3 regions of the Pseudoxanthomonas sp. SGNA-20 genome follow, and region 3 is predicted to be linked to each of the others. Evidence: predicted binding sites of a transcription regulator. Region 3 holds the regulator's gene; each other region holds the start of a gene.
The links. Region 3 encodes HrcA, which represses chaperone genes, less so after heat shock. Its sites were predicted from a motif close to TTNGCACTCNNNNNNNNNGAGTGCNAA; they were not measured.
Positions count from the first base shown of each region.

Region 1: a site for HrcA is predicted at 1,950-1,976, ahead of rpoH (RNA polymerase sigma factor RpoH). Genes of this name have one in related genera too.
Region 2: a site for HrcA is predicted at 1,301-1,327, ahead of groES (co-chaperone GroES). Genes of this name have one in related genera too.

Region 1 is NZ_RRYK01000005.1:173,965-177,233, forward strand. Features, by position in the region: gene ung (uracil-DNA glycosylase) at 1-625, shown strand, start outside; gene EIM48_RS10825 (hypothetical protein) at 723-1,097, shown strand; gene EIM48_RS10830 (pirin family protein) at 1,094-1,807, shown strand; gene rpoH (RNA polymerase sigma factor RpoH) at 1,987-2,865, shown strand; gene EIM48_RS10840 (trimeric intracellular cation channel family protein) at 2,992-3,269, shown strand, end outside.
Region 2 is NZ_RRYK01000001.1:684,885-688,153, forward strand. Features, by position in the region: gene groL (chaperonin GroEL) at 1-898, opposite strand, end outside; gene groES (co-chaperone GroES) at 962-1,252, opposite strand; gene cutA (divalent-cation tolerance protein CutA) at 1,477-1,794, shown strand; gene EIM48_RS02990 (protein-disulfide reductase DsbD) at 1,817-3,269, shown strand, end outside.
Region 3 is NZ_RRYK01000002.1:83,906-87,174, reverse strand. Features, by position in the region: gene recN (DNA repair protein RecN) at 1-1,054, opposite strand, end outside; gene hrcA (heat-inducible transcriptional repressor HrcA) at 1,173-2,237, shown strand; gene grpE (nucleotide exchange factor GrpE) at 2,308-2,823, shown strand; gene dnaK (molecular chaperone DnaK) at 2,929-3,269, shown strand, end outside.

The DNA.
Region 1 (3,269 bases), on a different contig from region 3:
CGGGGTGCAGGTGTATCCGCCCGGGCCACGCCTGTTCGCCGCGTTCGACGCCACCCCGTTCGACCAGGTCAAGGTGGTGATCCTGGGCCAGGATCCGTACCACGGCCCGGGCCAGGCCCATGGCCTGTGCTTCTCGGTGCTGCCGGGGGTGCCGGTGCCGCCGTCGCTGGAGAACATCTTCAAGGAGATCGGCGACGAGCTGGGGCTGCCGCGCCCGGACCACGGCTGCCTGCTGCCCTGGGCGCGGCGCGGGGTGCTGCTGCTCAACGCCGTGCTGTCGGTGGAACAGGGCCGTGCCGGCTCGCACCAGGGCAAGGGCTGGGAAGGCTTCACCGACCACGCCATCGAGACCCTGGCGCGCGAGCGCGAGGGCCTGGTGTTCATGCTCTGGGGCAGCTACGCCCAGGCCAAGGGCCGGATCATCGATTCCCGCCGGCACCGGGTGCTGAAGGCCCCGCACCCCTCGCCGCTGTCGGCCTATCGCGGCTTCTTCGGCTGCGGCCACTTCGCCGCGGCCAACGAGTATCTGGTCCGCCGCGGCCAGGCACCGGTGGACTGGTCGCTGCCGCCGCGGGCCGAGGTCGAGGTCATGCTGCGGGCCGAAAAGTCATCGGTAGAACAATAAGTATTCCATTGGCGGGTTTATCCCGCCGGTGAAAGCAATCATGCTGGCCGCCATCCGGAGCCCCGCTTTCCCCGCGGGGCATCCCCACGAGGCCGCCATGCACCATCTATACGCACTGCTCGCGCGCATCGCCCTGGCCCTGGTGCTGGGCGGCGAGGCCTGGGCCATGCTGGCCGATGCCGGCGCCCTGGCGGGGCTGGCCGGCCTGGCTGCCGCCTTGGCGCTGCTGGCCGGCGCCTGGACCCGGCCGGCGGCGCTGGCGCTGGCCGTCCTCGTGCTGGCGCCGGCCCTGGGCGTGCCCGCCCCGGGCGAACCGCAACAGGTGATCGAGCTGGCGCGCAGCCTGTTCCTGGGCGGCGGCCTGGTGCTGCTGGCGGCGCACGGCGCCGGCGATTTCAGCTTCGATGCCTGGCGCCGCGCCCGCGCCAGCCAGGCCCATCCTTCCCGCCTGCACCCCGGAGGTGCCCATTGATCACCCTGCGCCCGGCCCGCGAACGCGGCCACGCCAACCACGGTTGGCTGGACTCCTGGCACAGCTTCTCCTTCGCCGGCTATTTCGACCCCGAGCACGTGCACTGGGGCCCGCTGCGGGTGATCAACGAGGACCGGGTCGCCGGCGGCCAGGGCTTCGGCACCCACGGCCACCGCGACATGGAGATCATCAGCTACGTGCTGGAGGGCGCGCTGGCGCATCGCGACTCGATGGGCAACGTCGAGCGCATCCTCCCGGGCGAGGTCCAGCGCATGAGCGCCGGCACCAGGGTCACCCACTCCGAGTTCAACCCGGACCCGGAGCGGACCACCCACTTCCTGCAGATCTGGATCCTGCCCGAGCGCACCGGGATCGCCCCCGGCTACGAGCAGAAGCGCTTCGCCCCGGAGGAGAAGCGTGGCCGCCTGCGCCTGCTGGTGTCCCCGGACGGGGCCGAAGGCTCGCTGCGCATGCACCAGGACGCGCGCCTGTACGCGGGCCTGTTCGACGGCGCCGAGCAGGCGCGGCTGGCCCTGGCCCCCGGGCGGCTGGCCTACGTCCACCTGCTTCGCGGCGCCGCCACCGTCAATGGCCAGCGCCTGGCCGCCGGCGACGCCCTGCGCTACCGCGACGAGGCGGAGGTCCGGATCGAGGCCGGCGAGGGCGCCGAGGTCCTGGTGTTCGACCTGCCACCGCTGCCGTCGGAGTGAGACCGGGGTCGCATCCGGGGAACTCACGGCCCCGTGGCGGAGTCTGGGGCATGCTTCCCGGCTCGTCCAAGTGCCTGTTTTCCTTGCGATTCGCTGAACGGAATCGTTCCACCACCGCAATGCTGGGGAACCAGTCCCGGCGTTAGCAGTCCAACCCCCCGATTGCTAAGATGCCTGCCATGACCCAGACCATCCGTTCCACCGCGCTCGTCGCCAACAACCTGCCGGTTCCCAGCCCGCTCGGCTCGCTCGACGCCTACATCAGCGCCGTGCACCAGATCCCGGTGCTGAGCGTGGAGCAGGAACAGGCGCTGGCGCGCCGCTACCGCGACCAGAACGACCTGGATGCCGCGCGCGAACTGGTGCATTCGCACCTGCGCTTCGTGGTGCACGTTGCCCGCGGCTACAACGGCTATGGCCTGCAGCTGGGCGACCTGATCCAGGAAGGCAACATCGGCCTGATGAAGGCGGTCAAGCGCTTCGACCCCGACCTGGGCGTGCGCCTGGTCAGCTTCGCCGTGCACTGGATCCGCGCCGAGATCCACGAGTTCATCCTCAAGAACTGGCGCATCGTGAAGGTCGCCACGACCAAGGCCCAGCGCAAGCTGTTCTTCAACCTGCGCAAGGCCAAGACCCGCCTGGGCTGGATGAACGCCGCCGAGGTCAGCGCGGTGGCGAAGGACCTCAACGTCTCCGAGCGCGAGGTGCTGGAGATGGAGGCGCGCCTGTCCGGCCGCGACATCGGCTTCGACGCACCCGTCGACGAGGACGAGGACCACGCCCTGCCGTCGCCGGCCGCCTACCTGGTGGCGCACGACGAGGATCCCTCGCAGGCCTACGAGCGCGAGGACAGCGAAGGCCACCAGCTGGAACTGCTGCGCGAGGGCCTGGCCAACCTCGACGCGCGTTCGCGCGACATCATCGCCCGCCGCTGGCTGGACGACGAGAACAAGGTGACCCTGCAGGAGCTGGCCGACGAGTACGGCGTGTCCGCCGAGCGCATCCGCCAGATCGAGGCCAACGCCATGAAGAAGATGCGCGCGCTGCTGGCGGCCTGAAGCCGCCAACCAGCGCGCCACGCCGACGGCCCGGGTTTCCCCGGGCCGTTTTGTTTGCGCGGCGCCGGCATGACACCGCCGCCGGCCGCTGCGATGCTTCCCCTGGATCCCGGGACCTGACACGCCGTGAGCCTGCTCCTGCTGCTGTTCGACCTGCTCGGCACCTTCGTGTTCGCCCTCAGCGGCGGCACCCTCGCGGTGCGCTACCGCCTGGACGTGTTCGGCGTGCTGGTGCTGTCCTGCGCCGCGGCGGTGTCCGGCGGCCTGGCGCGCGACGTGTTGATTGGCGCACAGCCACCGGCGGCGCTGGCCGACTGGCGCTACCTGGCCGTGGCGATGCTTGCCGGCGTGGTGACGTTCTACCGCCACCAGGCCATCGAGCGCATGCGCAACCCGGTGCAGGT
Region 2 (3,269 bases), on a different contig from region 3:
CGGTGCCGCCGGTCAGGACGGCCATGTCCTCCAGCATCGCCTTGCGGCGGTCGCCGAAGCCCGGGGCCTTGACGGCGACGACCTTGACGATGCCGCGGATGGTGTTGACCACCAGGGTCGCCAGGGCTTCGCCCTCGACTTCCTCGGCCACGATCAGCAGCGGCTTGCCGGCCTTGGCCACGCCCTCGAGGATCGGCAGCAGGTCGCGCACCGACGAGATCTTCTTGTCGTGCAGCAGGATGAACGGATCATCCAGGTCGGCGGTCTGCGACTGCTGGTTGTTGATGAAGTACGGCGACAGGTAGCCGCGGTCGAACTGCATGCCCTCGACCACGTCCAGCTCGTTCTCCAGGCCCGAGCCTTCCTCGACGGTGATCACGCCTTCCTTGCCGACCTTCTTCATCGCCTCGGCGATGATGTTGCCGATCGACTCGTCGCTGTTGGCCGAAATGGTGCCGACCTGGGCAATGGCCTTGTCGTCGGCGGTCGGCTTGGACAGCTTCTTCAGCTCCTCGACGGCGGCCTTGACGGCCTGGTCGATGCCGCGCTTGAGGTCCATCGGGTTCATGCCGGCGGCCACGGCCTTGGAGCCCTCGCGGATGAAGGCCTGGGCCAGCACGGTGGCGGTGGTGGTGCCGTCACCGGCGTTGTCCGAGGTCTTGGAAGCGACTTCCTTGACCATCTGCGCGCCCATGTTCTCGAACTTGTCGGCCAGCTCGATCTCCTTGGCGACGGACACGCCGTCCTTGGTGATCGTCGGGGCGCCGAAGCTCTTCTCGAGCACGACGTTGCGGCCCTTCGGGCCCAGGGTCGCCTTGACGGCGTTGGCGAGGATGTTCACGCCGCGCACCATGCGCGAGCGGGCGTCTTCACCGAAACGGATTTCCTTCGCAGCCATTTTGAAAAACTCCGTGATTCTTTAAGCGTTGAGTGGATCGAAGCGCAGGAACCGCGGCGGGACTCAGCCCAGCACCGCGAAGATGTCGTCTTCCTTCACCACCAGGTACTCGGTGCCGTCCAGCTTGACCTCGGTGCCGGCGTACTTGCCGAACAGCACCTGGTCGCCGACCTTGACCTTGGGGGCGCGCACGCTGCCGTTGTCGAGCACCTTGCCCTCGCCCACGGCGATGACCGTGCCCTTGATCGGCTTCTCGGCAGCCGAATCCGGGATCACGATGCCACCGGCGGAGACCTTCTCCTCCTCGGTGCGCTTGATCACGACGCGGTCGTACAGCGGCTTGATGTTGCTCATTTCAATCCCTCACAAGTGATTGACTGGGTTGGAAAAAGGGCGGCGAGTCTAGCACTCGCCCCTGGCGAGTGCCAGCGCCCGCGACGGCAGGAAAAACCCCCGACGGGCCGAGGGCATGGGCCCCATGTGGGGCGCCGGCGGAGGCCTTTCAAGGGGCCGGCCGGGTTTTTCTTCCGGGCCCCGGGTCCGGGCCCCGGGGCCGCGGCCGGCTACACTCTGCGCCCATGGACGTGCACCTGGTGTTTTGCAGCTGCCCCGACCCGGACACCGCCTCCACCCTGGCCAGGACCCTGGTGGAGGAGCGGCTGGCCGCGTGCGCCAGCGTGCTGCCGGGGATGCACTCGGTATACCGCTGGCAGGGCGCGGTGGAGTTGGCCGACGAGGTGCTGCTGCTGGCCAAGGCCCCGGCCGACCGCCTGCCGGACCTGATCGGGCGGCTGCAGGCGCTGCATCCCTATGAACTCCCCGAGGTGCTCGCGGTCCAGGCCACGGCCGGGCTGCCCGCCTACCTCGGATGGGTGGTCGAGGCCACCCGCGACTGACGAACGGAAGACGAAGACACGCATGACCCCGCACCGCCCCCTGCCGGCCCGGCACCTGCCCGGCCTGCTCCTGATGCTGCTGGCCTGGCTGGCGGTCCTCGCCCCCGTCCAGGCCGCGGTCGACGCCAAGGACCTGCTGCCGGTGGACGAGGCCTTCGTCCTGACCGCGACCGCGCCCGAACCGGGGCGGATCGAGATCCACTGGAAGATCGCCGAGGGCTACTACCTCTACCGCCACCGCACCGCGGTCAGCGCCAGCGGCGACTTCGTCGGCGGCAACCTGCGGCTGCCGGCCGGCGAGCGCCACGTCGACGAGTTCTTCGGTCCGGTGGAAACCTACCGCGGCGCGCTGGTGGCGATCCTCGACGGCCAGCCCACCGGCGCCGGCGCCAGCGCCGAGCTGCAGATCCGCTACCAGGGCTGCGCCGACATCGGCATCTGCTATCCGCCGCAGACCCGCCGGGTGCAGGTGCGCCTGCCCGGCACCAGCACCGCCGCCAGCCGCCTGGCGGCGCTGCAGTCGGCCAACGCCGGGCGCGACCGCCTCGCGACGGCGCTGGGCGGCGTCCGCCCGGCCCTGCCGGAGGCGCAGGCCTTCGCGGTGGACGCCATCGCCGACGGCGGCAACCGCATCCGCGTGCGCCTGCAGCCGGTGGCCGGCTACTACATCTACCGCGACACCACCCGGTTCGTGCTGGAGGACGCGCCGGGCCTGTCCGCCGGCCGCCCGCAGTGGTCGCCGGGAACCGCGCACCGCGACGAGCACTTCGGCGAGGTGACGGTGTACTTCGAACCGGCGGAGGTCGTGCTGCCGGTGGTCCGCACCCGGCCGCACCCGGCGCGCGCCACCCTGGTGGTGACCTTCCAGGGCTGCCAGGAAGGCGGCATCTGCTACCCGCCGATGACCCGGCGCGTGGCCGTGGACCTGCCCACCGGAGAGGTGACGACGGCGGCGGCGGTGGGCGCCGCGCCGCTGCCCCCGGCCCCGGCCGCAGACGCCGGCGAGGTGGCGCCTGCGGAGCTGCCGGCCCCGCCGGAAGCGGCACCGGATGCCTCGGCCGGCAACGCCGCGCGCACCGCGGCGCCGCCAGCGGCCGCGGGCAACGGCAAGCGCGGCCTGGTCGGCGCCCTGCTGCTGGCCCTGCTAGGCGGCCTGGTGCTGAACCTGATGCCATGCGTGCTCCCGGTGCTCTCGCTCAAGGCCCTGGGCCTGGCCCAGAGCGGGGAGAGCCGCGAGCGCGCCCGCGCCCACGCGCTGTGGTACACGGCGGGCGTGCTGGTGGCGTTCGCCGCCGTCGGCGCCCTGGTGGTGGGCCTGCGCGCCGCCGGCCAGGCCGCCGGTTGGGGCTTCCAGCTGCAGCAGCCATGGTTCGTGGCCGCGCTGGCCTACCTGATGTTCGCGGTCGGCCTGAGCCTGTCGGGCGTGTACACCCTGGGCACCGGGGTCGGCGGCGGCCTGGCCGCCGCGCGCAACG
Region 3 (3,269 bases):
TGGCGATCTCCGCATCCAGCTGCAGCAGGCGGTCGCCGGCGCCGCGCAGCAGTTCCAGCTCGGCCGCGATCGCGTCGCGGTGCGCGGCCAGCTCGGCCACTGGCAGGCGGTGCTTGCGCGCCAGGTCGTGGACCCGGGTGAGGCGGCGTTCCAGTTCCTCGAAGCGGTCCGGGTCAAGGTCCAGGTCGTCGCGGATCCGGCCGAGCAGGGCCAGCGCTTCTTCCAGCTGCACCGCCGCGCCTTCCAGCAGGCTGTCGACCTCGCCCAGGCGGGGCTCGTCGCCAGCGGCGCGGGCCAGGCCGCTGCGCGCCTGCTGCAGCAGGCCGGTGAGCGAGGGGCCTTCGTCGCCGTCGATCCGGGCCAGCGCCTCTTCGCAGGCGGCGATCAGCCCGGCGGCATTGGCCTGGCGGCGGTGGGCCTGGTCCAGCGCCTCGAGCGCGGCCGGGTCCAGGTCCTCGCGTTCCAGCTCGGCCAGCTGGTGCTCCAGCCAGCCGATGCGGTCGCCGACGTCGCCGCGCGACTGCAGGTCCGCGCGCTCGTCCAGCAGCGCCTGCCAGGCCACGGCCGCCGCGCGCACGGCGGCGCGCTCGGCCTCGTTGCGGGCATGGGCGTCCAGCAATGCCAGCTGGCTGGCGCGCGAGAGCAGGGACTGGTGCTCGTGCTGGCCGTGGATCTCCACCAGCAGCCCGGCCAGTTCGGCCAGCTGGGCCAGGGTCACCGGGCGGCCGTTGATCCAGGCCCGCGAGCCGCCGTCGGCGCGGATCACCCGGCGCAGCTGGCACTGCTCGTCGTCCTCGTCCAGCTCCTGTTCGCGCAGCCACTGCCGCGCGGCGGGGTTGCCGGACAGGTCGAAGCCGGCCGCCAGCTCGGCGCGCTCGCTGCCGTGGCGGACCACGCCGCTGTCGGCGCGCAGTCCGGACAGGAACCCCAGGGCGTCCACCAGCAGCGACTTGCCGGCGCCGGTTTCGCCGGAGATCACGGTCATGCCGGGTCCGAACTCCAGTTCCGTGGCGCGGACGACGGCGAAATCCTTCAGGGCGAGATGGGTCAGCATGGTCACATTGTAGGGGTGGCCGATACCGGCGCGATGCTCGCCGCAGGCCGTCGCGCCGGCTGAGACGCAGGGCCCGGCCGGCCTTGCCACCCCTGGTGGCTGGCGCTATCTATTGCCCATGGCAACCCCGTCGTCCGCCCAGGTCCAGCTCGATCCGCGTGCCCGCCAGCTGCTGCGCACCCTGATCGGCCGCTACATCCGCGATGGCGAGCCGGTCGGCTCGCAGACCCTGGCCAAGCACTCGGGCCTGGACGTCAGCCCGGCGACGATCCGCAACATCCTGGCCGAGCTGGAGGAGATCGGCCTGCTCAGCTCGCCGCACACCTCGGCCGGGCGGGTGCCGACCGCCCAGGGCTACCGGGTGTTCGTGGACAGCCTGCTGCAGGTGCGCTCGCTGGGCGAGCACGAGCTGGCCCGGCTGCGCGCGGAGCTGACCGCCGTGGCCGGGACCCAGGCCCTGCTCGGCAACGCCTCGGAGTTGCTGTCGGCCATGACCCACTTTGTCGGGGTGGTCAGCGCGCCGCGCCGCAGCCAGTTCGCCTTCCGCCAGATCGACTTCGTGCCGCTGGGCGGGCGCCGGATCCTGGCCATCGTGGTGTTCGCCGACGGCGAGGTGCAGAACCGGGTGGTCGAGCCGCAGCGGGCCTTCGGCCAGGACGAGCTGGAGCGGGTCGCCAACTACCTCAACACCCATTTCGCCGGGCGTCCGCTGGCGCACATCCGCGCCACCCTGGTGCATGAGCTGCGCCAGGCCCGGGACGAGATGGAGCAGCTGCTGGCGCAGTCGGTGGAGCTGGCCGAACAGGCCCTGGAGCCGCCGGGGGACGACATGGTCGTGGCCGGCCAGACGCGGTTGCTGGGCCTGCAGGACCTGTCGGACCTGGAGCGCCTGCGCGAGCTGTTCGAGGCCTTCGCCCGCAAGCGCGAGATCCTGCAGCTGCTGGAGCGCACCCAGCGTGCCCCCGGGGTACGCATATTCATAGGCGAGGAGACCGGGCTGGCCCCGCTGGACGGGGTGTCCCTGGTCACCGCCCCCTACAGCAGCGGCGGGCAGGTGCTGGGCGTGCTGGGGGTGATCGGCCCGACGCGGATGGCCTACGACCGGGTGATCCCGGTGGTCCAGGCGGCCGCCGACGTGCTCGGGGCGGCCCTGGAAGGCTCGGCCGGACCGTCCCAGCCTTGAATCGCTCCGTTCCGGCCCCCATTGGGGCGGGGATGGGCGGCCGGGAGCGCCGCCACGGAGCCGATTTGCAATGACCGAAAACGACATCCAGTCCCCCCAGCCGCAGGAAGCCGAGGCCAGCATCGAGGCCCAGCTGCGCGAGGAGATCGAGGCCCTGCGGGGCGAGATCGAGCAGCTGCGCATGGATTCCCTGCGCGAGCGAGCCGACCTGGAGAACCAGCGCAAGCGCGTGGCGCGCGACATTGAGCAGGCCCGCCGCTTCGCCAACGAGAAGCTGCTGGGCGAGCTGCTGCCGGTGCTGGACAGCCTGGATGCCGGCCTGGCCGCCGCCGGCGAGCAGGAAAGCCCGCTGCGCGAGGGCCTGGAGCTGACCAAGCGCCAGCTGCTGAAGGTCGCCGCCGACAACGGCCTGGTCGTGGTCGATCCTGCCGGCCAGCCGTTCAACCCCGAACACCACCAGGCCATCAGCCAGGCCGATCCGGGCGACGCCGCCCCGGGCACCGTGCTGCAGGTCTTGCAGAAGGGCTACCTGCTCAACGAGCGCCTGCTGCGGCCGGCGCTGGTGGTGGTGGCCCGCCACGACTGAACATCCGGCTGAATGCGCCTACTTGAACGGCGCCGGCCCACCCTTATCTAGCGATCAAAGGCCAAGGCAGCACCGGCCCAACACATTCCAGGGAGCACCCAATCAATGAGCAAGATCATCGGCATCGACCTGGGCACGACCAACTCGTGCGTCGCGATCATGGAGGGCGGCAAGGCCCGCGTGATCGAGAACGCCGAGGGTGATCGCACCACCCCGTCGGTCGTCGCCTACACCAAGGACGGCGAGGTGCTGGTCGGCGCGCCGGCCAAGCGCCAGGCCGTCACCAACCCGAAGAACACCTTCTACGCCGTCAAGCGCCTGATCGGCCGCAAGTTCACCGACGCCGAAGTCCAGAAGGACCTGGGCCTGGTCCCGTACGCGATCCGCCAGCACGACAACGGCGACGCCTGGGTCGAGACCAGCGAGGGCCGCAAGATGGCCCCGCA